3 regions of the Robertmurraya mangrovi genome follow, and region 3 is predicted to be linked to each of the others. Evidence: riboswitches for the same ligand, from Rfam matches in the RefSeq annotation. Region 3 holds a riboswitch; each other region holds the start of a gene.
The links. Region 3 has a riboswitch for S-adenosylmethionine ahead of SM124_RS07400 (Fur-regulated basic protein FbpA). Riboswitches for the same ligand answer to the same signal wherever they lie in the genome.

Region 1 (10,781 bases), on a different contig from region 3:
AACGTTTGAAGCTCCTACTACTAATTCAGTTGTTTCACCTTCGTTATTACCGCCTGAAGCATTATTTTCATCTTTAGCCGTACCACATGCTGCAAGTACCAATGCTAAAGAAAGTGACAATAAAACAGTTAACCATTTTTTCATTATGTTTTTCTCCTTATCTCTTATCTAGTTTGTTTGTTATAACATCACCAATGTATTGGATGATAAATACAATAATTAAAATGATAATAGTAGCCATTACCGTTACATCATTACGACTTCTTTGGAACCCCTCGAGATATGCTAGGTTACCAAGTCCACCAGCTCCAATTACCCCTGCCATAGCTGTATAGCTAACTAGTGCAATAGCCGTTACTGTGATACCTGAGACTAATGCCGGCATCGATTCTGGCAGAAGCACCTTCAGGATAATTGTACTTGTTTTTGCTCCCATTGATTTCGCTGCTTCAATTACACCTTTATCAATCTCTCTTAATCCAATTTCAACCATACGAGCATAGAATGGAGCAGAACCGATAATTAACGCTGGTAATGCGGCATTCTCTCCAATTATGGATCCCATGATTAACTTAGTGAAAGGAATGAGAAGGACAATTAGGATGATAAAAGGAATCGATCTAAACACATTAACAATCGCACTAATAATTTTATTAATAATTGCATTTTCCCAAATGTTCCCTTTGGCTGTTAAAAACAATAGTAACCCTAATGTGATTCCTAATATAAAAGTTACAACTACTGATATGGCTGACATATATAATGTTTGAAGTGTTGCTTCCCACATTCTCTCCCATTTAACATTTGGAAATAGTTCTTCAACCACTTGTCATCACCTCCACTCCCACTTGCTGTGAATGGATATAATCAATAGCCTTTGAAATCTCTTCTTTATCCCCATCTAAGTGGATAAAGAGTGTCCCATAAGAACCATTTTGAGTTTGCGAAATTTTCCCTTGTAAAATATTTACCGTAACTTGATAATTTCTAATTACATTTGTAATAAGAGGCTGTTCTGCTGCTTCTCCGACAAAACCTAATTGAATTACCGTTCCATGTGGATAAGCCTCTAATAAATGATCAATGGTTTCTTTCGTTTCTTCTGGCTCCGTTACTTGCTGAACGAAACGTTTTGTAATGTCTTGTTGAGGATTTTTAAATACATCTAGGACAGGTCCTAGTTCAACCACTCTTCCACCTTCCATTACGGCAACTCGGTGACAGATTTTTCTAATCACGTGCATCTCATGGGTTATTAATACAATCGTTAATCCTAGTTCTTTATTAATATCTACTAATAACTCTAGGATTGAGTCCGTTGTTTGTGGATCAAGAGCTGACGTAGCTTCATCACACAGTAAAACTTTTGGGTTATTAGCAAGAGCACGAGCGATTCCAACACGTTGCTTTTGTCCACCACTTAGCTGCGAGGGATACGCATCTTCTCTGCCTGACAAACCAACTAAATTGATTAGTTCATCTACTCGTTTTTGTCTTTGAGATTTTGGTATACCAGCAATCTCCAACGGAAAGGCTATATTTTCTCTAACCGTTCTGGACCATAATAAGTTAAAGTGTTGAAATATCATACTGATTTCTTGGCGAGCCTTTCTAAGCTCACTGCCTTTAATGTTAGAAACTTTTTTATTAGCAACAACTACAGATCCTTCTGTAGGGATTTCAAGACCATTTAGCATTCTGATTAATGTACTCTTCCCTGCACCACTATAACCAATAACACCAAAGATTTCTCCTTCTTTAATTTCAATGCTTACATCGTCAACGGCTGTTACTTTTCCTTTTTGGGAAGGATAAATTTTTTTCACATTTTTTATCGATATCACGATTGCTCACCCCTCTTTTAATCCGATTGCTCGCATAAAACTACAGAGATTTATAGGTTAAACAGACCGTTTTGTTAATGTTATCCTTACCTAATGATGGTGATTCATACACAGTTAAAGAAAACAAAAATGCCTTTCTGCAAAAGAGCAGAAAGGCATAATGATTTATGTCCTTTCTCTCATCTGCCAAAACCTAAGTTTTGTGTGAATTGGCACCAATTTCAACATTAGAAATATTGACGGTTGCCGGGCTTCATAGGGCACATCCCTCCACCTCTCTTGATAAGAGCAAAACGGTCTATAAAGTTTTCAAACTAATTCTTTATCATATTAACACTTTAAACAAGTTTAGTAGTCTTATTCACGAGGGATATCGTATCACGTTAATAATAGGGTGTCAACGTATTATTTAATAATATTCAGACTAGAAATTACTGGATGTCATAATTTATACTAGTCTGTTATTCGCTGATATAAATTTTGATTTTAGGCATTTGCCGTTAATGAATTTACTCCTGTTGCCGCTTCGATTGCCTGTTCCAAATCCTCTATTAGGTCTTCAACATTTTCAATTCCGATAGATAAACGAATTAAATCTTCAGGAACGCCAGCTGCCTTCAAGCCTTCAGAATCTAATTGCTGATGGGTGGTACTAGCAGGATGAATGATTAGACTTTTAGCATCCCCAACATTGGCAACATGAGCCCATAACTGCAAGCTATTTATTAGTTTAGCCCCTGCTTCTCTACCACCAGCTATACCAAAGACCACAACTGAACCTGCGCCTTTTGATAAATATTTATCTGCCAATTCTTTATCAGGATGCTTTTCATGACCAGGGTAAAGAATCCAATTTACAGCTGGGTGAGCTTCTAAATACTCAACAACACGTTTAGTGTTAGCTATATGTTCCTTCATCCTTACATGCAGTGTCTCTAATCCTAATGTAAACTGGAATGCATTCTGTGCACTTAGTGAAGGTCCTAAATCTCTTAGTAATTGAACTCGAGCCTTAACTATGTACGCTAAACTTCCTAATGCCTCGCTATATACAAGGTTGTTATAGCTAGGGTCTGGTTGCGTAAATCCAGGGAATTTAGGTGAGTTCCAATCGAAGTTCCCTCCGTCTACTATAATTCCCCCAAGTGTTGTTCCATTGCCTAATAACCACTTTGTAGCTGAATGGATGACAATATCGGCACCATGTTCAATCGGCCTACATAAGTATGGTGTAGCAAAAGTATTATCGACGATTAAAGGTACTCCAGCCTCGTGAGCCACTTTTGCCACATTTTCAATATCTAGTACACGTAAACTTGGATTTCCAATCGTCTCAGCAAACACAGCCTTTGTTTTTTCAGTAATCGCTGCCTTAAAATCTTCTGGATCAGTTGAATCCACTAAGTTTACTTTAATTCCGTACTTTGGGAGGGTAACTGTAAATAGATTGTAAGTTCCTCCATAAAGATTTGAAGATGCTACAATCTCATCTCCAGCTTCAGCTAAGTTTAATATGGCTGTTGTAATTGCTGCCATACCACTCGACACAGCTAGTGCACCCACACCGCCCTCAAGTAAACTTACTCTTTCCTCGAATACGGTTACTGTTGGGTTGTGAATTCTAGAGTAAATATATCCAGATTCTTTTAATCCGAAAAGGTTAGCAGCATGCTCTGTATTTTGAAATTGATAAGCATTGTTTTGATAGATTGGTACCGCACGAGCACCAGTAATAGGATCTGCCGATAACCCACCGTGCACTCCTAAAGTTTCTAAACGATAGTTCTTTTTTTGTTCTGTCATTTCTCTCTCTCCTTTTTTGGGGCATTTATTTTAAGCCCGTTTTAACAAAATTCGTTTACTGGGAGGGTTAAATGATAAAAGCCCCTCTTCATAAGAAGAGGGGCGAATATACGTCTCTCCTTATCTCCCAGAGTATTCTTACTCTGCTGGAATTAGCACCGTGTTAATAACCGGTTGCCGGGCTTCGTAGGGCCAGTCCCTCCGCCTCTCTTGATAAGAAACTATTTAGTTTGTAGTTTGAATATTTAGTGATTTAAAGTGATAATAGCACGATGAATTAAGCTCAGTCAACAACTAAATTATAATTTTCTGAAACAAATTTCAAGAAACTTGCAAATAAGGTTTTGATAGAATAAACAGTGTTTCAAGATAAAGTATCGTCCTAAAATTAGCTTCTACTTCTAAAACACCCTCTTTTTTCCCGTCTCTTAGTCTTAATTTCCCAGTAATTAATGAGTAAATTGAGTGTTTATCTCCTAATATGGTTGCGATTATATCTGTATTTGATATGGAATCTAACTTAATTTGTCCATCCTCTATTATTAAGTAAATTACATCTTCTTGGTTGCTAATCTTAGTGGATATGTTAACCCCTTTTAAAAAGGTACTGATATGCCCTCTTGTATTTACTTCCGAAACTAGAGTATGTAAAACATCCAACAAAATGACAACCTCCCAAAAATAGAAATACCTTTGTATCTGTTTTTTAGTTAGAATCGTAATTTTCACAGACAAGCTCTTTACATATATTCCTTATAGAACACCCTCACTCCTCTAAGTTTTGTTCGACAATTTCAATACTTACCTTCCTTAATTCGACCATGAAATTTACCGACATGCTGGCTTAAATCCTAATTTTGATTATTTCCTTACGGTGCTCGTTTACTATAACCTATGTCATAGACGTGGGTAGAGCTATTCTATAGAGGGATTTTTACAAAATGAAACAAAGAAAGACAATGCTCTCTAAAAAGTAGCATTGTCTTTCATTTCCCGAGAAATATGTCATTTTGTAGTTAATTACACAGCCTTCACTGTCGAAGGTGTGGCACCTTTCTTATTAATTCCTTTGAAAACGGCAAAGAAATATAATGAGCCTATTAAATATAAGAATGCGGTAATGGAGAAGACGAGTGCATATCCCCAATACTGACCGTACATTATAACAATGCCTGTAGAAACAGGACCCATGAAAGCCCAACCGAGATTGAAAACCATTTGATTTACAGAGTTAGCTAATCCCTTCATCGAATCATCCACTTTTGACATCATTAAACTCATCTGAATAGGATTTCCTGCATTCATTAATGCTTGACGAAATAAGAATCCAATTGCAGCTAACCAAAGATTTTCTGTATAAGCGGTTAAAAGTAAAAATGGCAAACTCATTAACTGTAAGAATACCACTGCCTTTACTTCTCCAAGCTTTCTAACAACCATTGGTCCGATAATCATCGCTACCGCTGTTGCCGATTGACCTAAGGAAATAATCATACCAATTACCGAATTTGAAGCTGAAAAACGATCAGCAAAATATAAATTCAGATATGGAATGACCAGTCCAGCCCCAATCCCAATGAAGAGCTGAGCAACAGCAAATAATAGAATAATTTTGAAACTATCACTATTGTTTTTAATCTTTTTAATTAAAGGTTCATTTTGTATGTTAATTTGTTGTTGATTTCGAGTTTCTTTAAATTTTAATATCGGAAAGAGCCCACCTAAAAAGAAAAAAACTCCAACTACTAATGTAAGTCGAATACTAATTAATTCAGTAAAATAGAGGGAAAATATATCGGTCATCACTCCACCGCCAAAGTTCCCGATGACATTGGCTCCTGTCATTACTGCAAAATGAATACTAAATAAATGTACTCGTTGTTCCGGTTTTGAATTCTCCGCAAGCCACGGAATAGATGAAACCTGAAGAAACGCTGACGTTATTCCTGTTAAAAAAGCAAACGTTATTAAGAGACTTTCAAACTCTACTAAACTTCTAAATAATAGTAAAAAAGCTGTAGCTCCTGCCCCAAAAAACATAGCTTTTTTCCGGCCAATCTTATCACTAAGTAATCCAGCTGGTATTAGTATTAGAGCCGTTGCTAACGATGTCATAGAAATGACCTTACCATTTACTTGTTCTGTAAATCCTAATTCTCTAATGTAGAAATTATAAATAACCATGAAAATTCCAAAACCAATCTGGATAAAAATCGTGGCCATTATTGATAATCGGATATTCTTATTATAATTTTTTATCTGAGCTGACCATTCGTTAAAAAACGCCATATTCATTTCGCCCCTTAGATATTTCGCATCCCTAAATATAATACCCCTTTGAAATTAGTATGTAAATCCTTTTCAAGGAAGTATTTTGAAATTTTAGTAAGAGGCTAATTGAAATAAAAAATTTGCTGATGTTTTCAACGGATTTTCTTTTATGACAGGTTAAAACATTCCTATAAATAATAAAAAACAGACTCCTCAAGAGCCTGTCAGTTGCTTAATTTTTTCAAATAAAAATGGGACAGATTGAACCGCATAAATCTTTTCTCTTATTTGCTTATTCTTTACGATTACTAAACAAGGTACACTTTCAACAGACCAGCTCTCGGCTAACTCTGGTATATAGTTCAGATCTGTCTTTCCCCATCTAATTTGAGGAAATAGTTTCGAGGTGATATCAATCATCTTACCTGCTACTTGACATGTTCCACATAGTGGGGTGTATAAGTAGAGTATAAAAAAATGTTCTGTTTCTAAATAGGTCATTATCTCTTTGTGTGACCACTCTTGCATGTAGTTTCATCCTTTATCTAAATACTGCGCGTAAACATCTATATTAGCACTTAATAAAACGGTTGCCAGATGATGCTCAGGGGAACTAGCAACTTCTCTATACATCTTATCGATATATAAATGCTCAGCCTCAGGGAATTCCCTTTTGAACTGCTTTCTTAGCTTTTCTCCTGCTTCATCCGCATCCACCAATATATAAACATCTTTTCCATATAATGAATCAATCATATCATCTAGCTTAGATATACCCATTGTACCGTTCGTACAAATGATTTCTACTTCTTCTTTTACAATATTTTTAACTTTCCTCTTATCTGATGTACCCTCAACAATAATTACTTTTTCCGCCTGCGAATCATTCATTTTGATCACCTATGAACGAGTTGTAGTTTACCTTACTTTATTCACTATTCGAGCTAATGGTGTTCAATTCCTACCCCATTTCTAGCATTTAATATAATTATCATATCAATTAAAGGCTTTCTTTAAGATGTTTGAAGTTGAATCGTACAATTTTTAGGAAAAAGCCAAGTAAAAAATAAACAGCGGAAAGATGACCGCTGTTTATTTAACACCAGCCACCCTGATCACAGTCTGTATACTTAGCCTCTGGTTGATCAGTCGTGGTAACGTTTTGATATATACTTTTTCCGCTTCCTTCAAAGTGGTGTTCAAGTTCCAGCATACATCCTTCTGGTAATGTCATTTTACCGATTCGCTCATTTTCTAAATAAAGTTCCAATTCTCCATTCTTTAATTTACCTACCACTCTATCTGTCACATCTATTTTTTGCTGTTTTAATGTCATTGTATGGTTCCCCTTTCAACCCTATATTTATCAGACCTTTGTCGAAATAAGTAAGCTATATCATCTAGTTTACCCACGTTTTCTATTCAAAATATAGTAATTAAAGGTATTCAACATCTTACTACACAAAAAGAGCGCCAAAAGTAGGCGCTCTCAATAGTCATTAGTCTTCTTTAATCATTTCTTCATATTGTTCTGAAGTCATTAACTCTTCAACTTCAGAAGGGTTGCTTAATTCTACAACGATCATCCAAGCTTTTTCATATGGAGATTCGTTAACGAACTCAGGGCTATCATTTAAGTCTTCGTTTACTTCTACAACTTTACCACTTATAGGAGCATAAAGTTCAGATACCGTTTTAACAGACTCAACGCTACCAAATGGCTCGTTTACTGTTACTTCATCCCCAACTTCAGGTAGTTCAACGAAAACGATATCGCCTAACTCTGATTGAGCAAAATCTGTAATTCCGATTCGAACTTTCTCTCCTTCAACTTTTACCCATTCATGTTCTTCTGAATAACGTAATTCTTTTGGTGTATTCATTGTTATCCCTCCATTTTTTCTTAAAAGACTCAATATATGATCGTAAAAATACAATCTCCTTATTTACACATGACAAAAGAAAAGCTTAAACCTTATGTAAGCCATGTATTTTTATATTCCTCTTCTTTAAAACCTACCGTTAGTTTTTGTCCATCTGTTAGTAATGGACGCTTAATGAGCATTCCATCTGAAGCTAAAATATTTAATAATTCATCTTCAGAAGCTGAATTAACCTTGTCCTTTAAACCTAACTCACGGTACTTCTGACCACTCGTATTAAAGAACTTCTTTAATGGCAATTCACTCTGCTTATAAAGCTTTTCTAACTCCTGTTTTGAAGGAGGATTTTCCACGATATGTACTGCATCATACGAAACGTTATGTTCGTCTAGCCATTTTTTAGCATTGCGACATGTACCACACTTTGGATACCAATAAAATGTAAGCATACTTCCACCATCCTATGTTAGCATATCCTTTTTTGTATAAAATTTGCAGATGAACTGAATAATGCATGATACAAAGATAGTAACATATCCCAAGGCAATTTCATAACTATCAGCACGATATTATGATTCGACTTTTTTTGCAAAATTCCTTCATGAACAAAAATATTTTTTAATTTTTTATAGGAGATTAAATGTTTAAAGCCCCCTATAAAGGGAGCTTCTAACACATTCTTATAGTACAAAGCGCTCAGCTTCAATTAATTTCTCTGAAGCTTCACGTTTTTTAGCAATTACATTGATTGGTGTATGACGAGTAAATTTACGTAGAGCAGAAATCATCATACGAAGAGTATCTCCAGTCTCTGTTCCAACAAGTGTTTCTTTAGCATGTTGTTCGATTTCATTAAAAGCTTCTTGACAGAAAATTTGAGTGTACAGTAGCTTTTGCTTGCTCTTTTCAAGACCGTCTTTAGCGATAGCTTTTTCAGTACGAAGAACCGCTGATTCCATTGCATACGCGTTAGACACGATGTCAGCTATGTTCACAAGGATTTCTTGCTCTTTCTCTAATGCTTTACCGAATTTTTGCGCTGCAAGACCTGCTGCTAGTAATCCGATTTTCTTCGCATTTTTCACTAAATACTTTTCTTGTGCTAAAGGCTCTTCACCTGGCTCTTCAGGCATTAACATCATTAATTCTTCTTGTAAAGCCATCGCTTTTTGGAATAGTGGAAGCTCGCCTTTGAATGCTTTACGTAGGTAAGTTCCTGGAACTAATAAACGGTTAATTTCGTTTGTTCCTTCGAAGATTCTGTTGATACGAGAATCACGGTATACTCTCTCGATTTCATATTCAGTCATGAAACCATAACCACCATGTAACTGAACGCCTTCGTCAGCCACATAATCAAGTACTTCAGTAGCAAAGAATTTATTTAATGAGCACTCAATTGCATACTCAGCAATAGATGCTGCAACCGCTTTACCGTCTTTTACTTCTTCATCCGATAATTTGCTCATACGCTCTTCAAAAAGACCAACTGTACGGTATACAGAGCTTTCAGCAGCATAGATTTTTGAAGCCATAGTAGAAAGCTTTTCTTTCGTTAAGTTAAATCCAGAAAGAGGCGTTTTGAATTGTTGACGTTGGTTTGTATATTTAGCTGTAATTTCAAATGCAGCTTTTGATCCACCAACTGCTCCTACTCCTAATTTGTAACGGCCAATATTTAAGATATTGAATGCAATAATATGACCTTTACCATATTCACCTAATAGGTTTTCTTTTGGCACTAATGCATCTTCTAAAATTAATGTACGAGTTGATGAGCTCTTAATACCCATTTTTTTCTCTTCTGGACCTACTGACACTCCAGAGAATTCTCTTTCAACGATGAAAGCTGAGAAGTGTTCCCCATCGATTTTTGCATATACTACGAATACATCAGCGAAACCAGCATTAGTGATCCATTGCTTTTCACCGTTTAATACGTAGTGAGTTCCTTCAGCATTTAATTTAGCTGTAGTTCTAGCACCTAAAGCATCAGAACCAGAACCTGGCTCAGTTAAAGCATAAGCAGCTAATTTTTCACCTGTAGCTAAAGCAGGTAAATATTTTTGTTTTTGCTCTTCGTTTCCGAATAATACGATTGGTAAAGAACCGATACCAACGTGTGCACCGTGAGAGATAGAGAATCCACCTGCACGAGCCATTTTTTCAGCGATAAGAGCTGAACTGATTTTATCTAAAGAAAGTCCGCCGTATTCTTCAGGAACATCTGCACCTAAAAGACCTAGTTCACCAGCTTGCTTTAAAAGCTTTACTGAGCGATCAAACTCATGGTTTTCTAAATGTTCTACTTGTGGAAGAACTTCGTTTGTTACATAGTCTTCTGTTGTTTTAGCAATCATTTTTTGCTCATCTGTATAATCTTCCGGTGTAAACACGCGGTCATAAGAAACATCTTCAATTAAAAAGCTTCCACCTTTAATTAGGTTTTCAGTTTGGTTTGACATTTTCATATTCCTCCAGTCTATTGGTTGGGAGAGCCGTACAAGCCCTCCCTAGTTATTTTATTAAGGCAATTCATCGTAGAGAACTAAGTTTTATAGTAATTCGAATACTCCAGCAGCACCCATACCGCCACCGATACACATTGTAACGACACCGAACTGCTGATTACGACGCTTCATTTCGTGTAAAAGTGTTAGAGTAAGTTTTGCTCCTGTACATCCAAGTGGATGACCTAAAGCAATAGCTCCACCGTTCACGTTTACCTTTTCTTCGTCGATACCTAATTCACGAATTACTTGGATTGATTGAGAAGCAAATGCCTCATTTAGTTCAAATAATCCGATATCAGAAAGTTCTAGGCCAGCCATTTTTAATGCTTTTGGAATCGCTACTACTGGACCGATTCCCATGATTTCAGGTGGGACTCCACCAACTGCGAATGATCTGAATTTTGCCATTGGCTGTAATCCTAAAGAGTCAGCTTTTTCACGGTCCATTACCATAACAGCTGCTGCTC
Region 2 (10,781 bases), on a different contig from region 3:
AAAAATGTTACTTATCACGTCATTTGTACATATGAGTAATTTGTATAGAAGAGTAGCAGAAAAATTAGTAGATGAAATAATAGAGGAAAAATAATAAAAGCTGACAAGTACGAACATTATAGATGTCCATACTTGTCAGCTTTTTTAAAAATTATTTGTTTCCTTGTCCAGGAGGTGTTCTCTTTCCACCTTCCATGTTATACCCAGCTAACTGGGCAATCATTTTAGACAAATTAGTATTGTCTAAAACCCCTTCAAAATTATCAGCGCCAACTCCATATCCGAAAATGGGGACCATATTAGCGGAGTGACCGCCAGTTGGGCTTAATGAACGGATTTCCGTATTGAGAGCACCAGCATGGTAAGTTTCAGCGATAATAGTCCCTATTTCCCATCCTAATATATGTGGAGGTACTTGTTTTCCTTGGCTATCTAAAACTCTTCTGTTAAACTGTGTAATTTGCTCTTCATTCAGATTAATATTAGCAAATCGACTAAATACATCTTTTACGCTCTCAGCTGTAAAAACATTTTTATCTTTATCCCACTTTAATTGGCTTCCCATATATTCTGGAGAAACAGCAACATTTTTTAGTTGAGCTATTTGCATAGGTTCCGTTGCTGTAATTCCCATGGTTTCATGATCTGCAAGTGCAAGTACTAGAGTATTTCCATCCTTCTTTGCCCATTCAACTGCGTATCTAACAGCATCATCAAATTCTACTGTTTCTTTCCAGATGCTAGTAAAATCGGCAGCATGGGCTGCATGATCAATTCTTGCCCCTTCAATCATAGCAAAGAAACCATTTTTCGCTGCATCCTTAGATAAAAATTCAATCGTCTTAGCTGTCATTTCGGTTAAAGTGGGCTCCGTACTATTCAATTCATCTCGGTCAATTTTATAATTCATAAACGAATCATGAAACAGACCAATTAATTTTGTTCCTTCTGCCGCATTGAGCTCACCACGATTCGTGACGTACGTATACCCTTTTTCCTTAAATCCTTGAATTAGATCAACACCATTCTGTCTTTTCGGTGTGAAATAATCCCGGCCTCCGCCTAGTACCACATCAAGGTCTTTTTGAAAAAGCTGTCTAGCGATTTCATCTTGTCCCGCACGAGTTTTTACACTTGCATAAAAAGCAGCTGGAGTAGCATCCGTTACGGTGTTTGTTGAGACAACACCAATCTTTTTCCCTGCCGCTTTAGAGGCATCTAATATAGTACTCAAATCTGTCCCATCTGGTGTAATTCCAATCATCGTGTTATTAGTTTTATTCCCAGTAGCTATTGCTGTACCGGCTGCCGCTGAATCAGTAACGGTATTATCTGCAGAGTACGTTTGGGATAGGGCAACATGTGGAAGCCCTTGCATAAATAATCTGCCTTCTTTTCCATGTTCGAATAATCTGGCAACCTCCATCTGACCCATTCCCATACCATCACCGATTAAAACAATGATATTGCGAGGTTTCTTACCTGGCGCTACATTTCTAATACTCGCTTGATTATTATAGTCATTCCCTAGACTAAAATTAGAATCCTTGTTATTTTGACTATTTCGGCTTTGCTTAGGATTTTGATAGGCTTGCGTTTTCCCCGAACCTTGTTCATTAGTTAGGTTAAGTCTACTACCTTGATCGTGTGAGAATATCTCATCTTTAGTATCGTTAATAAAATTAGGTGAGTTAGGATTATGTCTAGGTTCTGGAGTTAGACCTATTTTTTTGCCCTTCTGGTTACTAGTAGTTTGAGCTGTTTTCTCGTCTTTCTTTTTGTCTTTGTTTTTCGCTTCATCCTTATTATTACAAGCAGTCAAACTAAACATAAGAGTGAAAATAATTAGTGCTTTAAAAATGCGTGCTGTCATGATTTCCCTCCTTTTGTTGTTACTTATACTTTTTGCAGTTACAGGAAAAAACTATATGGGAATTTTTGCTTTTACCTGTCCGGGGGGAATGAGAGAACTCAATTGATATTAATTAATTGACATTTATGTAAGATAATCTAACGTAGTATTTCAGAATATTAACAAAAGTCTATTGAATTTAACCAAAATTCAAGTTAAATTAAATTTAAATATTAATATATGTAACATTTCCTTACATTAAGGAGTAATTTAAACTAACAGCAAAACTAAATTAAAAGGAGGAAGTCAAAATGGATATTAATTATTTGATGAATAGCTTGTGGGTGATGGTGAGTGCGGTTTTAGTCATCTTTATGTTAGGTGGATTTATTTTGTTGGAAGCAGGTTCGACTCGGATGAAAAATGCTGGTCATATTGCAGGTAAAACCATCTTTACTTTTGGTCTCGCATCGATAGTGTTCTGGGCTGTAGGTTTTGGGTTTATTTTTGGAGAACAAGCTAATTTTCTAGTCGGTCTTTCTAACTTCTTTTATTCAGGCGCCGAACTTGCTGACCTGGGTCTTTCATCTCCTGTATTCTTCCTCTTTCAACTAGCTTTCGCCGGGATAAGCATCACCATTGCATTAGGGGGCTTTGCAGAAAGAGCAAAGTTATCCGTCTACTTAGTTTTCACCATTTTATTTTCTGCCATCGTTTATCCAGTCGTTGCTCACTGGATTTGGGGAGGCGGATGGTTAGCTGAACATGGTAAGCAAGATTTTGCCGGTTCCACAGTGGTTCATTTAACAGGAGCCATGGCAGCCCTAGCTGCAACCATTCTACTGAAACCTCGTATTGGAAAATACAATAAAGACGGTTCCTCCAATAATATTTATGGACACAATCAAGTTTTTACAGCTTTAGGAGTATTGATTTTATGGGTTGGTTGGTTTGGATTTAACGCTGGAAGTACAGTCTCTGTTGATGAAGGATTTTTCGGATTTGTCGCACTTAACACCAATTTAGCCGCTGGAGCAGGTGCCGTTGCTGCTTTATTAATTTCTTGGGTGGTTTTAGGAAAATCGGATGTTCCAACGATGTTAAATGGAGGCTTAGCTGGACTTGTTGCAATAACTGCATCTTGTGCATTTGTTGATACTTGGGCGGCTGTTGTCATTGGATTTGTTGCTGGTTTACTAGTTTTCTATAGTGTAAGATTTTTTGAAAAGCGAAAAATCGATGATCCAATTTATGCTCTTTCTGTTCACGGAGCAGCAGGAATTTGGGGGACCTTATCAACTGGCTTCTTTGCCACTCCTGAGCTGGCGACAGTTGGGTTGCCTGGGCTATTCTATGGTGGAGGACTTACACAATTAGGAGTTCAAGCTATGGGCGTTGCCGTATCTGGCATGTATGCATTCGTTGTTTCCTTTGTGATCTTAGTGATTACGAAAAAGGTATTGAGTGGTCTACGTGTTTCGGAAGAAGAAGAAACTATGGGCTTAGACATTAGTGAACACGGTAGCTATGGCTATCCTGAAGTATTTACTGTCATTGAAAGTAAGAGTGTTCATTCATAAGACCTTGGAAAAGGTATACTGAAAAAATACAAAAATGCAATTGTCACGATTTTATTAGATGTCTATTTTCAAATTGCTAAATTATAAATTAATGTCATTTTTCGCTGAAGGTTAAAATATAGTATTTATCAGACAATCTAAGGTAAGTTGGGCAAAAATAGGGGCTAGTCTAAAATAGCTAATTTCTCATTCAAAATAAAAATTTTCAAAAAAAGACTTTACAAGTAAAAAATCCCTGTGCTATATTTATCCATAATTAATAAACAATTGATTTGGTAACGCGTTAATACAATAAAGATTTCTTATCCAGAGAGGCGGAGGGACTGGCCCGATGAAGCCCGGCAACCGATTTTCATTCAATGAAAACACGGTGCCAATTCCTGCAGAACAAATTGTTCTGTCAGATAAGAAGAGTGTGTCTATTCTACCCTCTTCTTATGAAGAGGGTTTTTTGATGTAATAAAAAAATCTTTAGTAACGATAAATTCCAAAACACAAGGAGGTATATATGAGTTCACTAAAAGTAGCACTGTTAGGTCTTGGTACCGTTGGAAAAGGGGTATACGAATCCATTATCCAAACACATGAGAAAAAACTAACAGAAGCAGTAGGTAAAAAAGTTGAAATCGTTGGCGTACTAGTGAAGGATCACCAAAAGGAGAGAGGAATTAAGAAGGATATCCTAGTTACTACAGATGTAAACCAAATATTAAAATTACCTCATGTAGATATTGTTTTTGAAGCCATTGTTGGGATTGAACCAGCCAATACTTATATTCGTCAATTTTTAGAAAAAGGTAGCCATGTAATTAGTGCGAATAAGCAATTACTTGCCTATAAAGGTAAAGAACTAGCTGAAGTGGCAAATAAATATAATCGATTTTTAACTTTTGAAGCTGCAGTAGCCGGTGGAATCCCATTACTAAGAACGATTATTCAGTTATTGCAAGTAAATGGAATTACCAAACTTGAAGGAATACTAAACGGAACTAGCAACTATATTTTATCTAAAATGAGAACGGAACAATCAAATTTCAATGAAGTGCTAAAAGAAGCCCAAGATTTAGGCTATGCTGAGGCAGATCCTTCAAGTGATGTTTTAGGAACAGATGCTTTCTACAAATTAATGATTCTTAGTAACTTAATTTATCAAAAACAACCAAATTGGGAAAATGTCAATAAGGTGGGAGTAAATGAAGTTTCTCAAGCTGACATTTTGATTGGTGAAAGATTAGGGTTTAGATTGAAGTTGGTGGCTACACTGCAGAAAAAGGAACAAGATGTGCTAGCTGAAGTTAGACCTGTTTTTGTTAGTAACGAGCATCCTCTTTACAATGTCGAAGGAGTAGATAATGGTATCGTATTAAACACCGATCTGGTAGGAACCTTGCTACTACAAGGACCGGGGGCTGGATCTTTAGCGACAGCAAGTGCGATGATTGAAGATTTAGTTTACATTAGCCAGAAAGGGACACCAAACATACAAACACCGAGATTTAGCTATAATAGCCTAGTGGAAGGAAAGGAAGAACCCTCGATTTGGTTAACGATAGTTGAACTGCCAACAGATGAGTTGGTGAAAGAATACAAGCAATATTCTTCTATAAACTTTGCTAATAAAGATTTGACAGCCGTTCATCAAGAAGAAATTAAACATAATGATGGCTACATTATAGGAGAAATACTTGTTGGAAAAAGTGAAAATGTAGAAAGATTCATAGAAGAGTTACCACAAAAAATAAGAATCTATCCGATTTCACCAAAGGGAATTAATATAGCAACTAAAAATGTAGAGTTAACGAGATTACAAACGACAACTTCATAGGCTTCTTATCAAGAGAGGTGGAGGGACTGGCCCGATGAAACCCAGCAACCATTTGAACATTAAGTTCAGACAGGTGCTAATTCCAGCAGAGTTTTCTGAGAGATAAGAAGGGGTAACCACACCTCTTCTTGTCGGGGTGTTTTTTTATGGGAAAAAATCAAAAAAAAGGAGATTAATACAATGGCAAACCATTCATACGATTTAGAAACATTATTATTACATGGAGGGCATGCTCCAGATCCAACAACCGGCTCTCGAGCTGTACCCATCTATCAGTCTTCTTCCTATGTTTTTCATAGTACAGAGCATGCACAACGATTATTCTCACTGGACGAACCAGGAAATATTTATTCTCGAATCGGAAACCCAACAGTAGATGTACTAGAAAAAAGAATCGCTCTTTTAGAAGAAGGAGTAGCTGCAGTAGCAACATCTTCAGGGCAAGCAGCGATTTCATTAGCGATTATGAACCTAGCACATGCTGGTGACGAAATTGTCGCATCTACTAGTTTATACGGAGGTACATATAACTTATTTGTAAATACTCTTCCAAACTATGGAATTAAGGTTAATTTTGTTGATTCAACTGATCCTGAGAACTTCCGAAAGGCAATTACACCAAATACAAAGGCTGTTTTTGCTGAAATCATCGGAAATCCAAGTTTACAAGTTTTAGATGTTGAAGCTGTTGCAGATATCGCACATGAAGCGGGAATACCATTGATTGTGGATAGCACTTTTGCATCACCAGCACTTTGTAAACCGATTAAGTGGGGAGCAGATATCGTCGTTCATTCTGCTACGAAATGGATTGGAGGCCATGGAACTTCCATCGGTGGTTTAGTGGTAGATGGAGGACGCTTCAATTGGAACAGCGAAAAGTTCCCAATGTTCACTAAACCTGATCCAAGCTATAACGGAATTCGTTACGCTAATGATTTTGGTACATTAGCTTTCATTACTAAATTAAGAGTTCACTTATTGCGAGATTTTGGATCATCCTTAAGTCCATTTAACGCCTTCTTAATACTACAAGGTTTAGAGACATTGCAATTAAGAATGGAAAAACATACACAAAATGCAAAAGAGGTTGCTGAGTACTTAGTTAATCATCCAGCCGTAGAATGGGTTACATATCCTGGCCTTGAATCACATCAAACCCACCATTTAGCGAAAAAGTATTTGAAAAATGGAGACGGGGCGGTTGTTGTTTTTGGAATTAAAGGAGGAAGAGAAGCAGGAAAGAAATTCATTGACTCGCTTTCACTCTGGTCACATCTCGCAAATGTTGGGGATGCTCGTTCATTAGTCATCCATCCTGCCTCGACAACCCATCAACAATTAACAGCTGAGCAATTAAAACAAACAGGAGTGTCTGAGGAACTTGTTCGTTTGTCAGTCGGGTTAGAATCGGTACGTGACTTAACGAATGATTTAAATCAAGCACTTATCAAAGCAAGTGGTGTTTCTAACGAAGGAAAAAAAGAGATTGTCATTAATGATGAAGGAGTCATCCGGTGGGCTTTAAATTCTGCAACAGAAAAAGTCACTGTTGATGGTGTCGAACAAACGAGGAAAAAGAATTTAGCCATTGTTGGTTTAAGTAGCAACCCATCAAGACCTAGTCATAGATTAGCATTTAAAATGCAGCGTTTAGGGTATCGAATTATCCCAGTTAATCCTAGGGAAACGGAAGTTTTAGGTGAAAAAGCTTACCCAGATTTACGCTCCATTCCAGAACCAATTGATGTGGTACAGGTGTTTAGAAGTCCGGAAGCGGCAGTCGAGCTTGCTAAAGAGGCAACGGAAGTAAAACCAAAAGTGTTCTGGCTTCAAGAAGGAGTCATTTCAGAAGAGGCAGCATCCATTGTAAAAGAAGCTGGAATTGAAGTAGTTCACAATCGCTGCACCTATAAAGAAGCACAACGTTTAAGAGGAACCATCTCTACATTTGCTTGTGAAATATAGATTGTTGTCATAAAAATTAGACATCTAAAGGGGAGTTATAATACTATGAAAAACCTTAAACTTAAACATCTTCTAACTTTAATTCTGAGTATAACCATCTTAATACTAGGAGCTTGCAGCAGTAGCTCTTCATCAGATGGTTCAAATGAAGATAAACCGAAAAAAATCCGATTAGATTACGCTTTTTATTCCCCTACTAGTCTAGTGTTAAAGGATCAAGGCTTGCTTGAAGAAGCCTTAAAAGAAGACGGAGTCGAAGTAGAGTGGGTTCAAAGTTTAGGAAGTAATAAAGCACTTGAGTTCTTAAACAGTAACAGCATCGATTTTGGTTCAACAGCAGGGGCGGCGGCATTGATTGCTAAATCTAAAGGGGCACCAATCGAAAGTGCCTATATCTATTCAAAGCCAGAGTGGACCGCATTAGTGTCAAAAGGTGGTTCTAGTCTAAAATCGGTAGTTGATTTAAAAGGGAAGAAGGTAGCTGCAACATTAGGAACAGATCCTTATATTTTCTTACTCCGTGCTTTAGATGAAGCCGGTTTAAAAACCACTGATGTAGAAATTGTAAACCTTCAACATGGGGACGGGGCAAATGCATTAATTGCTGGTCAAGTGGATGCTTGGGCTGGACTTGATCCACATATGGCAAAGTTAGAAGTAACGGAAGGAACAAGTTATATATATCGTAATCCAGATTTCAACACGTACGGTACGTTAAATGTTCGCTCAGAGTTTGCTGAGAAGTATCCAGAGTATGTTGAAAAGGTCATTGCTGCATATGAAAAGGCTAGAACTTGGACCGTTGAAAACCCAGATAAAGCAGCTGAATTGCTGGCAAAGGAAGCTCAATTAGATTTAGAAGTTGCTACACTACAAATTTCTAGAAATGATTTTTCAAACCCAATACCTGGCCAAACTCAAGTAGATGCATTAATATCAGCAGGTAAGGTTCTTCAAGAAGGTGGAGTAGTAGAAGGAAATGTTGACATAGAAAAACTAGCAAAAGATTTAATTCAATCTTCTATTGCAGAAAAAGTAATCAAGTAGCAGAGTCAATTTAAGTTAGGGAGGAATACAACAAATGTCACAGCAAACGGAAAGAAGTATTCTTAAACCAGTCCGAGTGCCCTTTAGATTATCTACACCCTTTAAGGCTTTAACGGGTTCTCTTAAGCCGGTGTTATTAGGGAGTATTATCCCTGTGATCCTTATTGCTTTATGGGAGTTATTTGGAAGGTTAGGAGTTCTCCCTCCTAATCTCCTTCCAGCCCCGTCCATTATTATTCAAAAAATCATATCAATGATTCAAGATGGTAGCTTATGGGGACATGTAGGAATTACTGCCTACCGCGTGTTTGCTGGATTTTTACTAGGAACATTGGTTGCCGTTTTATTCGGCTCAGTTGTAGGCTTCTTCCGTTTAGCAGAACATTTAGTGGATCCCCTACTTCAAGCTTTCAGATCCATTCCTTCTCTAGCATGGGTACCGTTATTTATTTTATGGCTTAGCATTGGAGAAACATCAAAGGTTGTATTGATTGCTGTAGGAGTGTTCTTCCCTGTGTATCTTAACATCGTAAGTGGAGTGAAGGGAGTAGATCGTAAATTAATTGAGGTCGGAAAAATATACGGATTTACTACTTTTCAATTAATTAAGAGAATAATTCTCCCTGCTTCTCTCCCTTCCTTCTTAGTAGGTTTACGAAGCGGGCTAGGACTTGGCTGGATGTTCGTGGTGGCAGCAGAACTAATGGGTGCAAGTAAAGGACTAGGTTTTTTATTAGTCTTTGGTCAAAATATGAGTTCTCCAGATATCATCATTGCGAGTATTATTCTTTTTGCTTTACTCGGTAAGTTTACAGATTCAGTACTAAAAAGTGTCGAGAAAAAAGCACTACATTGGCAAGATACTCTTTCAAATCAATAGGGGGGATTCACTTTGGTACTAGTAGTAGATCAAGCAACAAGAGAATTTGATAATGGAAACACTGCTTTCCGTAACATAAGTTTTTCGGCTGAACATGGCGAAATTATTGGCCTTCTTGGAACAAGTGGCTGTGGGAAAAGTACTTTATTAAGAACTATTTCTGGTTTAGACACCCTTTATGCAGGGAGCATCCTTTTAAACGGATGTGAGGCTAGAGACTGCGATGTAAACATTGGGTACATGTTTCAAGAGCCGAGATTAATGCCATGGTTAAATGTCCTTGAAAATGTATTGTTCGGTGAAAAGAATCAAAAGAATCAGCGAAAAGACACCGCCTTGAATTTATTAGAGCTGGTAGGCCTAAAAGGATTTGAAAAGAATTACCCAAAGGAATTATCAGGTGGAATGGCTCAAAGGGTAGCAATTGCCCGAGCATTGTTCACTTCACCGGATTTTTTACTTCTAGATGAACCATTTAGTGCTCTAGATGCTTTTACAAAAATGCAGCTTCAAGATCTTTTGCTCTCTGTATGGGAGAAAAGTAAAGCTACCTTGTTATTAGTGACACATGATATAGATGAAGCCCTTTATTTATGTGACCGTTTATTGATATTTAGAGGACAGCCGGGTGAACTTTGTAAGGAAATTAAAATTAACCATCCAAGGCCAAGGTCAAGAGGGGACGAGGAGTTAGCAAAGGAGAAGAAACACATCTTGTCTTTATTAGACTTAGAAAAATAGTTTAAAAGAGGGAGTTCAACATGACAAATAAATTCATACATTTGCCACCAACAGAAGGTGAATATCAATTAAGTCATTATGAAGGAACAAGAGATGTTTTTTCATGGGAGTCGGTGCATGCTCAGTTTAGCTGGAACAAAACGGGTAAAGTGAACATGGCATACGAATGTATTGACCGACATGTGGATGACGGATATGGAGATAAAACAGCATTAATATATATAGAAGGAACAAAACGTGAAGAACTTACTTTTCATGAACTAAAAAAGAGAACAGATCAATTGGCTGCATTATTAAAGTCTAGAGGAGTTAAAAAAGGGGACCGGGTTTTTGTCTTTTTAACGAAGCATCCGGATTGTTATGTAGCGGTACTTGCTAGTATTAAAATTGGAGCCATTGTTGGTCCATTATTCGAAGCGTTTATGGAAGAAGCCATCTATGACAGAATGTATGATTGCGAAGCCTCCGTTTTAATTACAAATAGTGAACTTTTAGAAAGAGTTCCAGTGAATAAACTACCACATTTAAAATCTATTTACATAACGGATGAGAGTGAGGATGAGTCTTTACTTTCCATCCCGAAACTTACCAGCAATGATACGGAAATAGCAGATGTTATTGAGTGGGTTGACTTGAATGATGGGATGATTATTCACTATACTTCTGGGTCAACAGGTAAGCCAAAAGGGGTATTACATGCACACCGAGTGATGGTTCAACAGTATCAAACTGGAAAATGGGTGTTAGATTTAAGGGACGATGATATTTACTGGTGTACAGCCCATCCAGGTTGGGTCACAGGAAGTTCATACGGAATTTTTGCTCCTTGGTTAAATCGTGCAACGATCGTTGTCCACGGAGGTCGGTTTGCAGCAGAAGAATGGTTTG
Region 3 (10,781 bases):
ATCATAGCCTTTAAACAAATCCTTATCCATTGTCTTTAATGAATAACTCGTTTCTTTTAAAAATTCATCACATAAATCAAACCTTGTTCTTAACATATAAACCCTTCTTTCTTGTAATATCATCTAATCATCAGTATAGTAAAATTTATCGTATTAGTAAAATTATACTTTTTAATCTTTAATATTAGTAAATTCTAATGCATGGAGTTGAATGAATGAATTTTTTACATTATCAGGTGTATATAAAAGTGGTAGAAACGAAGAGCTTTACAAAAGCTGCTGACAAGTTAGGCTATACTCAGTCAGCTGTTTCACAAATGATTAATAGTTTGGAGAAAGACTTAGGAGTCAAATTATTAAATCGCAGTAAAACTGGAATAACTACAACTAAAATTGGCGAACGAGTACTTAAGCATATTCGAGAAATCATTCAAATACAAAATGTGATGAGGCAAGAAGCGGCCTCTTTTAATGGATTTGATGAAGGAACGATTAGAGTGGGTACGATTCCTAGTTTATCAAAATTGATGCCTCCTATCATTCGTTATTTCAAACAACATTTTCCTGGAATTGAATTAATCATTTTTGAGGGGGGAAATGATTCTGTCCATGAATGGATTCAGAATGGAGAGATTGATGTAGGCTTTGTTTCAAGACAAGAAGGTGATATACAATATATCCCTCTACTTAAAGATGAATTATTATTATTCAGTCCAAAAACATTATTCCAAAATCATCCTGCTATTAACATCAAAAGTATAGAAGAGTATTGTTATGTTATCCATAAAGGGGATTCAGATCAAATTATTCAATCTATTTTTGAAGAAATTGGAATTAACCCTAATATTCGTTATGAGATTCAAGATGTATCAACAATCCTAACCATGGTTCAAGAAGGCTTTGGTTTATGTATATTACCTAAGTTAGCATTACCCTCTCAAATTCCAAATGTTAATGTGCATTCACTGACGCCTTCTCTCTATCGTGAATTAGGAATAGCCGTAAAATCAATGGATCACCTCTCACCAATCACGGCAGAAATTATTTTAGTAGCAAAAGATTTGGTTCAATAGCACGCAAAAATTGGTGTAATAGCTTGTATAATCTTGGCTAATTTTATAAAACCTATATTGATGTCATTTTCAGGAGGCACTAGTAATGAAATTTATATGGGTTATTGGTCTGCTTCTGCTTACACAGCAAACGGTTGGGACTGGTCAATTAACAATAAAAGAAAAAGAAGATACGCTAGCAGTCGTAGACAAAAAGGAATTCTTACTTCCTATTCCCGGTTCTGAGGTAATCAATCAAGATAAGTATCTTCGTTTTTTAGACCAAATTGAGGCTAAGGTTTATGAACCAGCCGTTAATGCTAAAATCAACCATAATGGAGCATTTATATCAGAAAAAGTAGGACATAAGCTTTACAAAGAAAAATTCACAGAATTATTTCTCACTAGTATGTTTAGGCAGGATACTTCTATTATTAGCGTTCCAACTCTCCCTGTGCACCCACGTGTGGATCGAGATTTATTGGCACAAATTAGAGTAAAACAAATTGGTCAATATGTGACTTACTTTAACAACCATAACCAAACACGCTCTCATAATATTAACTTAGCTACTGAAGCAATAAATAATCATGTCATCTTTCCTGGAGAAACATTTTCATTTAATAAAGTGGTTGGAAAACGCACGGTAAAAAAAGGATATATGCGTGCACCCGTCATCGTTAGAGGGGAATTATCAGAAGATATTGGTGGAGGAATCTGTCAAGTATCCTCTACCCTATTTAACGCAGTTGATCGGGCTGGGGTGAAGATACTGCAAAGATATTCCCACAGTAAGCGCGTTCCTTATGTACCTCCTGGGAGAGACGCAACCGTGAGTTGGTATGGCCCGGACTTTACTTTTCAAAATAATTACTCCCAACCCATACTCATTTTAGCTAGAAAGTACGGGGGCTCCGTAAATATAAGATTATTTTCATCAGATGATATAGAATTTGAGCCACGTAAAGTTCCTAGTGCTTCTAAAAAGTTGCCTGAAGAGGTGCCAATTGATAGTACAGAAATCAAAGAAACGGCCAATTAAAGAAGTGATGGAGTAGGATAATTACTTACTTCTCACTTCTTTCTGGCTACACAAGTTGCTGACTCGTCCTCACACTTACCCACTCTTTTGTCTTAGCTATTAATTCTCTAAAAGATTGTTCACATGAATAAGTATGATTAGCTGAATCAACTTCAACTCTATTAGTTAATCCTTGAACTCTCTTGTTAAATGCTTCGTTGTATTGTGTACAATAAGCAACCGGAATTTCTTCATCTGACTTACCATGGATAAGTAATACATCTCCCGTAAATCGTTCTAATTCTTTTAATGGTTGATACTTTTTTAATGACTCAAAGAACTTATTGCTAAAAGAATAACCTAAATAATCCAATTTATTAGTAGAGCCAAGCCCTCTGACTAAGTTTGTTCCCACTATATTGGTGATATCTTCAAAAGGTTTGGCTACAGCAGACCACATGATTAGATGTTTTATACAAGTATCCCGAACAACCGTAAGAAGCGCCGTAGCTCCACCCAAACTATGACCTAGAAGGAATACTCTTTCCTTATCAACATGGGATAGCCCAAGAGCATAATCAATGACTACTGTTGTTTGGTCAATCAGTTCATCTAAACAAGTGTCTCCATAATGTCCTTCACTTTCTCCGCATCCGGAATAGTCAAACCTTACTACTATGCAATTTTCTTTAATTAACTCCTCGGCTGTTTTGACGAATAAGCGATTAACCCCTATTCTACTGCCTACAAATCCATGACATATAATCACTAAAGGGTAAATAGACTTAGTTGTGCCATATTCCCTTTCTTCTAGAGGATAGTGAATGGTTCCAGCCAGCTTTTTGTTATTCCAATTTATATGTATCTGTTTGTACATACTTCCCCCGCCATCCCTTCTCTCAACTATGAACTATTCCCTTTTTTTATCTTTCTAATTTCCTCTTCTAAATCCGTTATCGGTAATTCAAATAGCTGTAAATTTCCTTTTTTATAAACTCCTAATAGGAGCAATTCATCAATTAATTTTTCTTTCGTATCTAATTCACTCATTGTAAATCCTCCTGACAAAAATAAAAAACCTCTCCTTATCGCCATTCCGGAACAATAAGAAGAGGTTGGGTTTATAATCATCAGCTCATCTTATCTGTCAAGCTCAAATAGCTTGTTGGAATTAGCACAGTTCTCAATGTGAGCCTGCTGCCGAGGTGTCATAGGGCCAAATCCCTCTACCTCTCTGGATAAGAATTAATTCGTATTAAGTTTATAGGATTAAATATAAAACACTTTTTGCTAGCTGTCAATCAATCCATATTACAATTATATTTCAATTATATGTCAACTGTTTTACAGGTGACAGGCACCTAATATAATTGAAGGTACTTAATTTTAATTTCATTTGAGAGAATATCAGAAACAGGCACAATTGTGATCTTTCTTTTTTCTAATTCTTTTGCTGATTCAAATATACCAGTTGAGCAAACCTTTCCAGTTACTCCAACATGACCTATCGCAACTCCGGTCCCCTCTTGTTCAGTGATTTTCGCTAATAGAGACATCTGTTTTTTCACATGCGGGATGGAGGCTACATCATCCAAAAATACGTCTCTTTTGATAATAGGAACACCTAGTTCTTTTGCTACTTTAGGAAATTTTGATTTTGAACTAGTAGCACTATCAACAATATAAAGTCTCTTCTCTTTCGCTACCTCAACTATAACCCTTACAATATCTTCCTTTTCAACAACTAACGAGCCCATATGATTGTTTAAACCTAAAGCATATGGAACACTATCAATTGCTTCTGTTACACGTTTCCTTACTTCCTCTAAAGGTAAATCTGCTGTAATGGGTTTTGGACCTAACCATGACATTTTCCCCTTTTTGGGCTGCATCGGTAAATGGACCATGACTTCAAATCCATTTTTATGAGCCCACTCTGCATGCTCCTTAGATGTTTCCGTAAATGGCATGACAGCCACCGTAATCGGTACATCCCCTTCTAAAAACTCTTTTACTCCTCCAATTCCACCACCAAAGTCGTCTATAATAATGGCAGCTTTTTTCTGTTGGGTCTGGGCATTACTTGTTAAAGTAGCAAAAATGGTAAGCAAGATTGAAATGAAAACAACTAGGCACCTTTTCATAATTCCTCCACCATTCCTTCGTATAATAATCAAAAGTACTATCACTGTAAAAGCCTTCTATTTAATGTAACCGGTCCAATCATGCCTCATTCTAATTTGCTTGGAAAAGAAGTCATAAAAAAAACAAGCATCCACAATTCATGCTTGTTTCTCACCTATCTATTAAGAAGCTTTTTTATCCATTGCTGAATAATGATTCTTTGTTTGTATCAAACGTGATGAAGTGGAAAGTAAGATCGCTAAAACAATCGAGCAAAGAACAAATGCTCCTAGCATAGTTGAACCATTTACGATTAATGAATAGACCATTGGTGATTGTCCTTCTGGTGCATATTCACCCCAGAATACGAAACCGGCAACAAAATGCCAGAAATAACGAGCTACACTTCCAATAAAAGTAGCAATGACAATCCAAATCATTAAATTTTTCTTATCTCCATTTTTCACACATTTTTGAATCACTTGATAAAATAGTCCAGCAAATCCAATAAAAGCAAAGGCAATAAAATACTCAATAACAAATTGTACTGGGCTTAAGAAATAAATGTCCCCAACTGCTACTTGCAATAAGCCCCATAGGAAACCTGATGCCAAAGCTACTTTGAACCCCCAGCGGAATGCAACGATAAAGATTGGAACCATTGCAAAAGAAATTGAAATTGACGGTGAAACTTTGATTGAAGGCAATAAATCTAAAATTAATGCAAATGCAGCGAAAAAAGATGCCTCAATCATTGGTAATAACCCCATTTTTTTCATAAAAAAACCTCCCTTTCCAAGTTTAAACACAACCTCAAGGGAGATATTGAAAGCAGACAAAATTAATTTCATCTATCAATCCACATTCCTGCGCTAGCATTAACTAACAGGTTCAAAGGGTCAGAACAGACAAATCTGCTCACTCTCAGCCATACAGCTCCCCTTGTGGTTACGTTTATGTAGTTGTTTACGTTCATCAGTATAACGTAAATATCCCTATTTGAATAGGGTTTATTTTCATTATTTTAACATAATTTCAAAACAATCCTAATCCTCTGTTATCTTTGGAAAAACTCTACCCATTCACCTTCAGGGCCATAAATGAAAAAGTAACGATATCCATTTGGAAGGACAGTGATATGATCATCAACAAATTTGACATCTAACGCTTTCACTCTATCAAATTCTTCTTCGATGTTATCTACTGTTACAGCCAGGTGATGAACTTTTCCTTCTGCTGGTAGAGAGTCATTATAACCTTGTATTAATTCTAGCTCAGTTTCATCCGAACCTTCAAATCCTAGAAAAGCAAGTTTTAGAGCGCTATCCGAATGTGGAACATGTGCCTTTAATTTAAAGCCAACCACATCTTCATAAAATTTTATTGATTTTTCAATATCCTTAACCATAATTCCCACATGATCTATTTTTTTACCCATTTGAAAATCTCTCCTTTTACTATTTTCTGAAAATAATAATTAATATTAATTCTTCTAAATCTAATAGTCAAGAAATCGAAACTATCAAACATTATTACGGTAACTCGACCAACTAAGAGGTCAAGCAACTTAAAAGAGCCAACTATTAAGTCAGCTCTCGTCAATCTTCAAATTAAATTTTAAATCGGGACATAACACTTTGTAATTGTTCTGCCATTAGTGATAAGCTTTGAGCACTTGCAGAAACTTCCTCTATGGTTGCTACATTTTCTTCTGTACCAGCACTTACTTCTTGTGTGGAAGCTACGCTAGCTTCTGCTATTTTTTTCACTTCGTTAATTGATTCGACCATTTGATTACTTAAAGCGCTTAGCTCTTCTAAAGCAGAGGATACTTCTTCGACTTTATGTGTAACTTGATCAATAGAACTTTCAATGTGAGCAAATGCTTGACTAGCTTCACTCGTATAATTTAATCCCTCTTGTACTTCTTCATTTTGCTCTTCCATTGAGCGCACCGCTTGATCAGTTTCATTTTGAATTAAGGAAATCATTTTTGTAATTTGATCAGCAGACTTTTTGGATTCTTCGGCTAGTTTACGAACTTCGTCAGCAACTACGGCAAATCCTTTACCATGCTCTCCTGCTCTAGCCGCTTCTATTGCCGCATTTAGAGCAAGTAAATTGGTTTGATCCGAGATGGTTGTAATTAGATTTACAATATTACTAATTTCATTTGATCGTACACCTAAAGAGCGGATAACCTCCGTTGTCTCGGAGACAGAATCATTGATTTTATTCATTTGTGTTACAACTTTGGAAATAGAAGAAGAACCTTTTTTGGTTACCTCATTCGTCTTTTCAGCTGTTTCTAACATATCTTCACTACTGCGGGTAATTTGTTCAATTCCAGATGACATTTCACCAACAGAGTTCTCAACTTCATTAAAGTGACGTAGTTGTGTTTCCACACCTTCCGCATTTCGTTGAACTAGATTAGCAATCTGTTCACTTGCAGAAGTACTTTCCTGTGCACTTGCATTTAACTGTTCACTGCTTGAGGCTACTTGTGATGCGGAGTCTCGAACCTGACCTACTACCCCTCGTAGGTCCTCAACCATACGATTGACTGATTCGACCATTTGACCAATCTCATCTTTACTCTTTACTTTAATGGTTTCAATTGAGAAATCACCTTTTGCTACCTTCTCAATCGCTCTTGAAGCCTTTACGATAGGTCTCGCTAATTGGCCAGAAACAAGAATAGCCAACCCTAAAGCAAGAATAACTGCAACGATACTTATTATAATTACAGTTAAACGAATACCGTCTACAGATTTTGAAGTTGCTTTTGTACCCTCTTCTAAGCTCTTTTCTTGGATGGCAATCAATTCATTTCCCTTGGCTAAAAAATTGCTTCCTATCGTTTTGGCATCGCCCTTTAGGATAAGCAAATATTCTAATTCTTCATTTGCCTTTTTATGTACAACTTGCTGAGCAATTGTTTCCTCAAATTGAACCCCAATTTCTTCAAGCTCTGTTAATATTTTTTTGCCCTCTGGTGAAACAATACTAACTTTTAAAAGTTCCAATTCTACCTTATAGTCTCTTAGAGCCTGTTTATACTCTTCTAAATAACTGTTGCCACCTGTTAGAAGATAGGCACGAATCGCACTTGATTGTTCTAACATTTCTTCTTTTAATTTTTCTACTTGCATCAGCTTGGTGACTCGATCTTCAATGAGTTCATTATAGGACTTGTCCACTTTCATCAGTTGGTATATCCCTGTTCCGGAAACTGCCAACAAAAGAATCAAAACTAAACCAAAACTACCTATTAATTTTTTTCTCACGGTCATGTTTGTACTATTTTTAATCAATCGATTAACAAGCTTATTCTTGCTTGCCCCCTTCATATGTAATCACTCCTTTAGCCCTTATTAATTTAGATACATTATACCAGTTTTTATAGAGAAAACTGAAAATAAAGGTAATTTTTTTATTTTTACTATATAACAGTAAAAAAGTCCTAGTTATTAAGTCGAATTCTATACTTGGTCGTTCCAATTCTATTTATAGTAATTATCATATATAAATGGATATACTAAAGCTTAACTATATGTAACATTCTGAACAAAGGAGGTTCAATAATGGACACTCTAACCATTAGAATTATTTTTATATTAGGCCTTATTACTGATCTATTTCTAACATTATATTTGTTTAGAATTATGGATGAAATCGGTGTAGGAGCATTTATTCTATTAGTTGTCCTCCTCTTTGGGGGAACGATATTTATGTATTTTATTTTAAGGAGAAATATCAAAACAAAACGCTAATGCCTTCTAGACATTAGCGTTTTGTTTTGTAGAGTAACATCTCAGTTAATATAGTTTTTCTTGGTAAAAGTAATTTGGCTTTATGATTTCATCTTTGTAACCTCGATGAAAGATGTGCGTAGTTGCAGGTGATACAGGGGGAATCAACCAATCCCAATCTCCGGTTAGATTTCGGTTAGCCGCTTGCTCCTTTTGTTCAAACAATTTAAATTGATGTGCAGCGGTATGATGGTCGACAATGCTTACCCCTGCATTCTTATAGGAATGTAAGACTGCAATATTCAGCTCTACTAATGCTCGGTCTTTCCAGAGTGAAGAGTTCCTATTCATATCAAGATTTAGTTGTTCTGCGATTTTTGGCAACATATTGTAGCGGTAGTCATCGGCTAAATTCCTTGCCCCAATTTCTGTGCCCATATACCATCCATTAAACGGGGCTGCCGTATAGCGAATCCCGCCGATTTCTAGACACATATCAGAAATAAGAGGAACCGCATACCATTTTACTTGTAATTCCTCGAACCAGCTAAGCTCAGGGTGATGAATAGAAACCTCTAAAACATGTGTCTTAGACAAAGGAAATGGTTTTGGTGAAGACTCATTTATTTGAATCACTAGTGGTAAAACATCAAATGGAGTCCCTTCTCCTTGCCAACCTAGTTCCTCACACTTTTTCGTTAGAGCAATAGATGCTGGGTCACCTATAACACCATATTCTGTTTCATATCCAGCATAACGAATCAACTGATGGTTCCAAATTCTAATTCTATTTTGATCTGATTCTTGTTTAAAAATAGTAATAGTAGGTCTAATTTGTCCATTGTTTGTAGCGAATTGAATATGGTCTTCTAATGCCTCAAATATGTCCGATTCTGTATTTAGATTTCTCTTATCTCGAACGGTCAAACTGTCCCAAAACAGTCTTCCAATACAACGGTTGCTGTTTCTCCAGGCCATTTTAGCACCATGTTCTAATTCCTCAAAGGTATGTTCATAGTACCCAAATTCAGTAATCTTTTCTTTTATTTGAAGTATTCTAAGATTTATTTCATCATCGTTCTTGTGCAACTCTTTATAACAAGTAGTTATAAATTGTTCTGCTTCAGCAAGCAATTGATCTTTCAACTGCTGAGCCCCCTATCTACATAAAAACTAACAAAATTATCCCCATCTTATTTCAGAATGAACGAACTTGTCAAACCTCCGTATGCCTTGCTAGATTTCAATGCTTATAAACATGCATGGTTATGTCCCATTTTATATATCTAACTCTAATTCAACGAGTTAACTATACGTTGAACAATTTCTTCCCCGCTTAATATCTTCTCTCCTCCACCTTGGGCTTGGGTTTCGTTTCCTCCACCTTTTCCGTTAATCAATGGAAGAATATTTGCAACAAGGGCTTTCATATTAACAGCTGCCTCTTTACCTCTGCTACACACAATCTGGATTTGATTTTCGTTTTCGGAAATTAAGAACACATTTAACTCTTCCTTTTTTGATACCAGTATTCTTGCTTGTTTTTGGAGTTGTTGGATGGTTCTTCCTTCATAAACTTGGCCAACAATTTGATGTTGATTAATGATTGAGGACTGATTTAGTAATAGGTCCGTCTCTAAATGAAGTAATCGGTCAGTTGATTCTTCTAATAGCTTTTCAAGTTCCTTATTTTTATCTAAAAGTCTTCCAACGGCTAGTTCCATGTCTTGTTCAGGTGCATTTAATTGTTGGGTTAGTTTGGATAAGACTTGGTGTTTCTGATAAAAATGCTTTAACACTCGATTACCGCAAATAAACCCAAGGCGAACTTTTTTCTTCTGTCTCTCCCAATCAAGAATTTTTATAGATGAAACTTGGCCTGTTGAGCTTGGATGAGTTCCTCCACAACCGTTGTAATCAAATTCAGGTATGATCACTAGCCTTATATCTTCTGTAACGGTTGGTTTCTTTCTTAAAGGATATTGTGTAACTTCCTCTAAAGTAATCCATTTCGTTTCAATCGGTCGGTTCTCTAATATTATTTGATTTGCTAGTTTCTCAGCTTCACGAACTACTTCTTCTGTTAATTCTTCTACATTCAAATCAATGGTTAGTGTTTCATTTCCTAAATGGAAGCCGATTGTTTCCATGTCAAAAAGCTCCGCGAAAGCAGCAGAGAGAATATGTTGTCCTGCATGCTGCTGCATGTGATCAAATCTTCTCTCCCAATTGATTACACCAGACACTTCAGCTTTACCCTCTAATGGTCTATTTATGTAATGTCTTATCTCATTGTCAACTTCTTCTACGTTTATCACGTCAACTCCATCTATTTGACCTGTATCAAAAGGCTGTCCTCCACCAGTTGGATAAAATGCTGTTTCCCCTAAAACAACATATGTATGGCCATTCTCATCTTCTTGCTGTTTTAATAATTTTGTTGAAAATGATTGGATATAAGAATCTTCGTAATATAATTTTTTCATCGATAATCTCCTTAATTGGGGTCAGTCCCCCTTTATTACATTAAAGGGGGACTGATCCCGTTTTCTAATACGCTTTAGCCCAGTAAACTAATTTTTCGGCTTCTTTACCGCAACATACACAGTTACTAGAAACTTTCTCTTGTTCAAATGGGATACATCGTGAAGTGGCACTTGTTTGCCCTTTGATTTGATCTTCACAATCTTTATCGCCACACCACATTGCTTTGATAAACCCTGGGTTGCTTTCAAGATTTCCTTTAAATTCATCCATATTGGTTGCTACTGTTGTCTTCTGTTCACGTAGCTCTCTTGCTCTCTCATACAGATTTTGCTGTATATCTTC

Region 1: linked by a shared signal. The riboswitch ahead of SM124_RS10355 (O-acetylhomoserine aminocarboxypropyltransferase/cysteine synthase family protein) and the one ahead of SM124_RS07400 (Fur-regulated basic protein FbpA) in region 3 are both predicted to bind S-adenosylmethionine.
Region 2: linked by a shared signal. The riboswitch ahead of SM124_RS01745 (homoserine dehydrogenase) and the one ahead of SM124_RS07400 (Fur-regulated basic protein FbpA) in region 3 are both predicted to bind S-adenosylmethionine.

The regions. Positions count from the first base shown of each region.
Region 1 is NZ_JAXOFX010000005.1:156,802-167,582, forward strand. It holds gene SM124_RS10340 (MetQ/NlpA family ABC transporter substrate-binding protein) at 1-144, opposite strand, end outside; gene SM124_RS10345 (methionine ABC transporter permease) at 158-826, opposite strand; gene SM124_RS10350 (methionine ABC transporter ATP-binding protein) at 819-1,844, opposite strand; SAM riboswitch class I at 2,021-2,133, opposite strand; gene SM124_RS10355 (O-acetylhomoserine aminocarboxypropyltransferase/cysteine synthase family protein) at 2,331-3,647, opposite strand; SAM riboswitch class I at 3,765-3,867, opposite strand; gene SM124_RS10360 (hypothetical protein) at 3,969-4,310, opposite strand; gene SM124_RS10365 (MFS transporter) at 4,668-5,936, opposite strand; gene SM124_RS10370 (thioredoxin family protein) at 6,132-6,446, opposite strand; gene SM124_RS10375 (toprim domain-containing protein) at 6,453-6,809, opposite strand; gene SM124_RS10380 (YusG family protein) at 7,015-7,254, opposite strand; gene gcvH (glycine cleavage system protein GcvH) at 7,418-7,801, opposite strand; gene SM124_RS10390 (arsenate reductase family protein) at 7,894-8,250, opposite strand; gene SM124_RS10395 (acyl-CoA dehydrogenase FadE) at 8,482-10,266, opposite strand; gene SM124_RS10400 (acetyl-CoA C-acetyltransferase) at 10,357-10,781, opposite strand, start outside.
Region 2 is NZ_JAXOFX010000001.1:334,118-344,898, forward strand. It holds gene SM124_RS01730 (DUF1836 domain-containing protein) at 1-94, shown strand, start outside; gene SM124_RS01735 (alkaline phosphatase) at 152-1,873, opposite strand; gene SM124_RS01740 (ammonium transporter) at 2,164-3,432, shown strand; SAM riboswitch class I at 3,732-3,843, shown strand; gene SM124_RS01745 (homoserine dehydrogenase) at 3,941-5,257, shown strand; SAM riboswitch class I at 5,260-5,366, shown strand; gene SM124_RS01750 (PLP-dependent aspartate aminotransferase family protein) at 5,438-7,225, shown strand; gene SM124_RS01755 (aliphatic sulfonate ABC transporter substrate-binding protein) at 7,271-8,272, shown strand; gene SM124_RS01760 (ABC transporter permease) at 8,307-9,152, shown strand; gene SM124_RS01765 (ABC transporter ATP-binding protein) at 9,165-9,893, shown strand; gene acsA (acetate--CoA ligase) at 9,914-10,781, shown strand, end outside.
Region 3 is NZ_JAXOFX010000003.1:349,297-360,077, reverse strand. It holds gene SM124_RS07420 (SagB/ThcOx family dehydrogenase) at 1-96, opposite strand, end outside; gene SM124_RS07415 (LysR family transcriptional regulator) at 216-1,073, shown strand; gene SM124_RS07410 (VanW family protein) at 1,159-2,094, shown strand; gene SM124_RS07405 (alpha/beta hydrolase family protein) at 2,141-2,950, opposite strand; gene SM124_RS07400 (Fur-regulated basic protein FbpA) at 2,977-3,123, opposite strand; SAM riboswitch class I at 3,211-3,318, opposite strand; gene SM124_RS07395 (divergent polysaccharide deacetylase family protein) at 3,435-4,217, opposite strand; gene thiT (energy-coupled thiamine transporter ThiT) at 4,380-4,976, opposite strand; TPP riboswitch at 5,045-5,150, opposite strand; gene SM124_RS07385 (VOC family protein) at 5,255-5,635, opposite strand; gene SM124_RS07380 (methyl-accepting chemotaxis protein) at 5,808-7,550, opposite strand; gene SM124_RS07375 (hypothetical protein) at 7,785-7,973, shown strand; gene SM124_RS07370 (nitric oxide synthase oxygenase) at 8,019-9,098, opposite strand; gene SM124_RS07365 (alanyl-tRNA editing protein) at 9,245-10,438, opposite strand; gene proS (proline--tRNA ligase) at 10,503-10,781, opposite strand, start outside.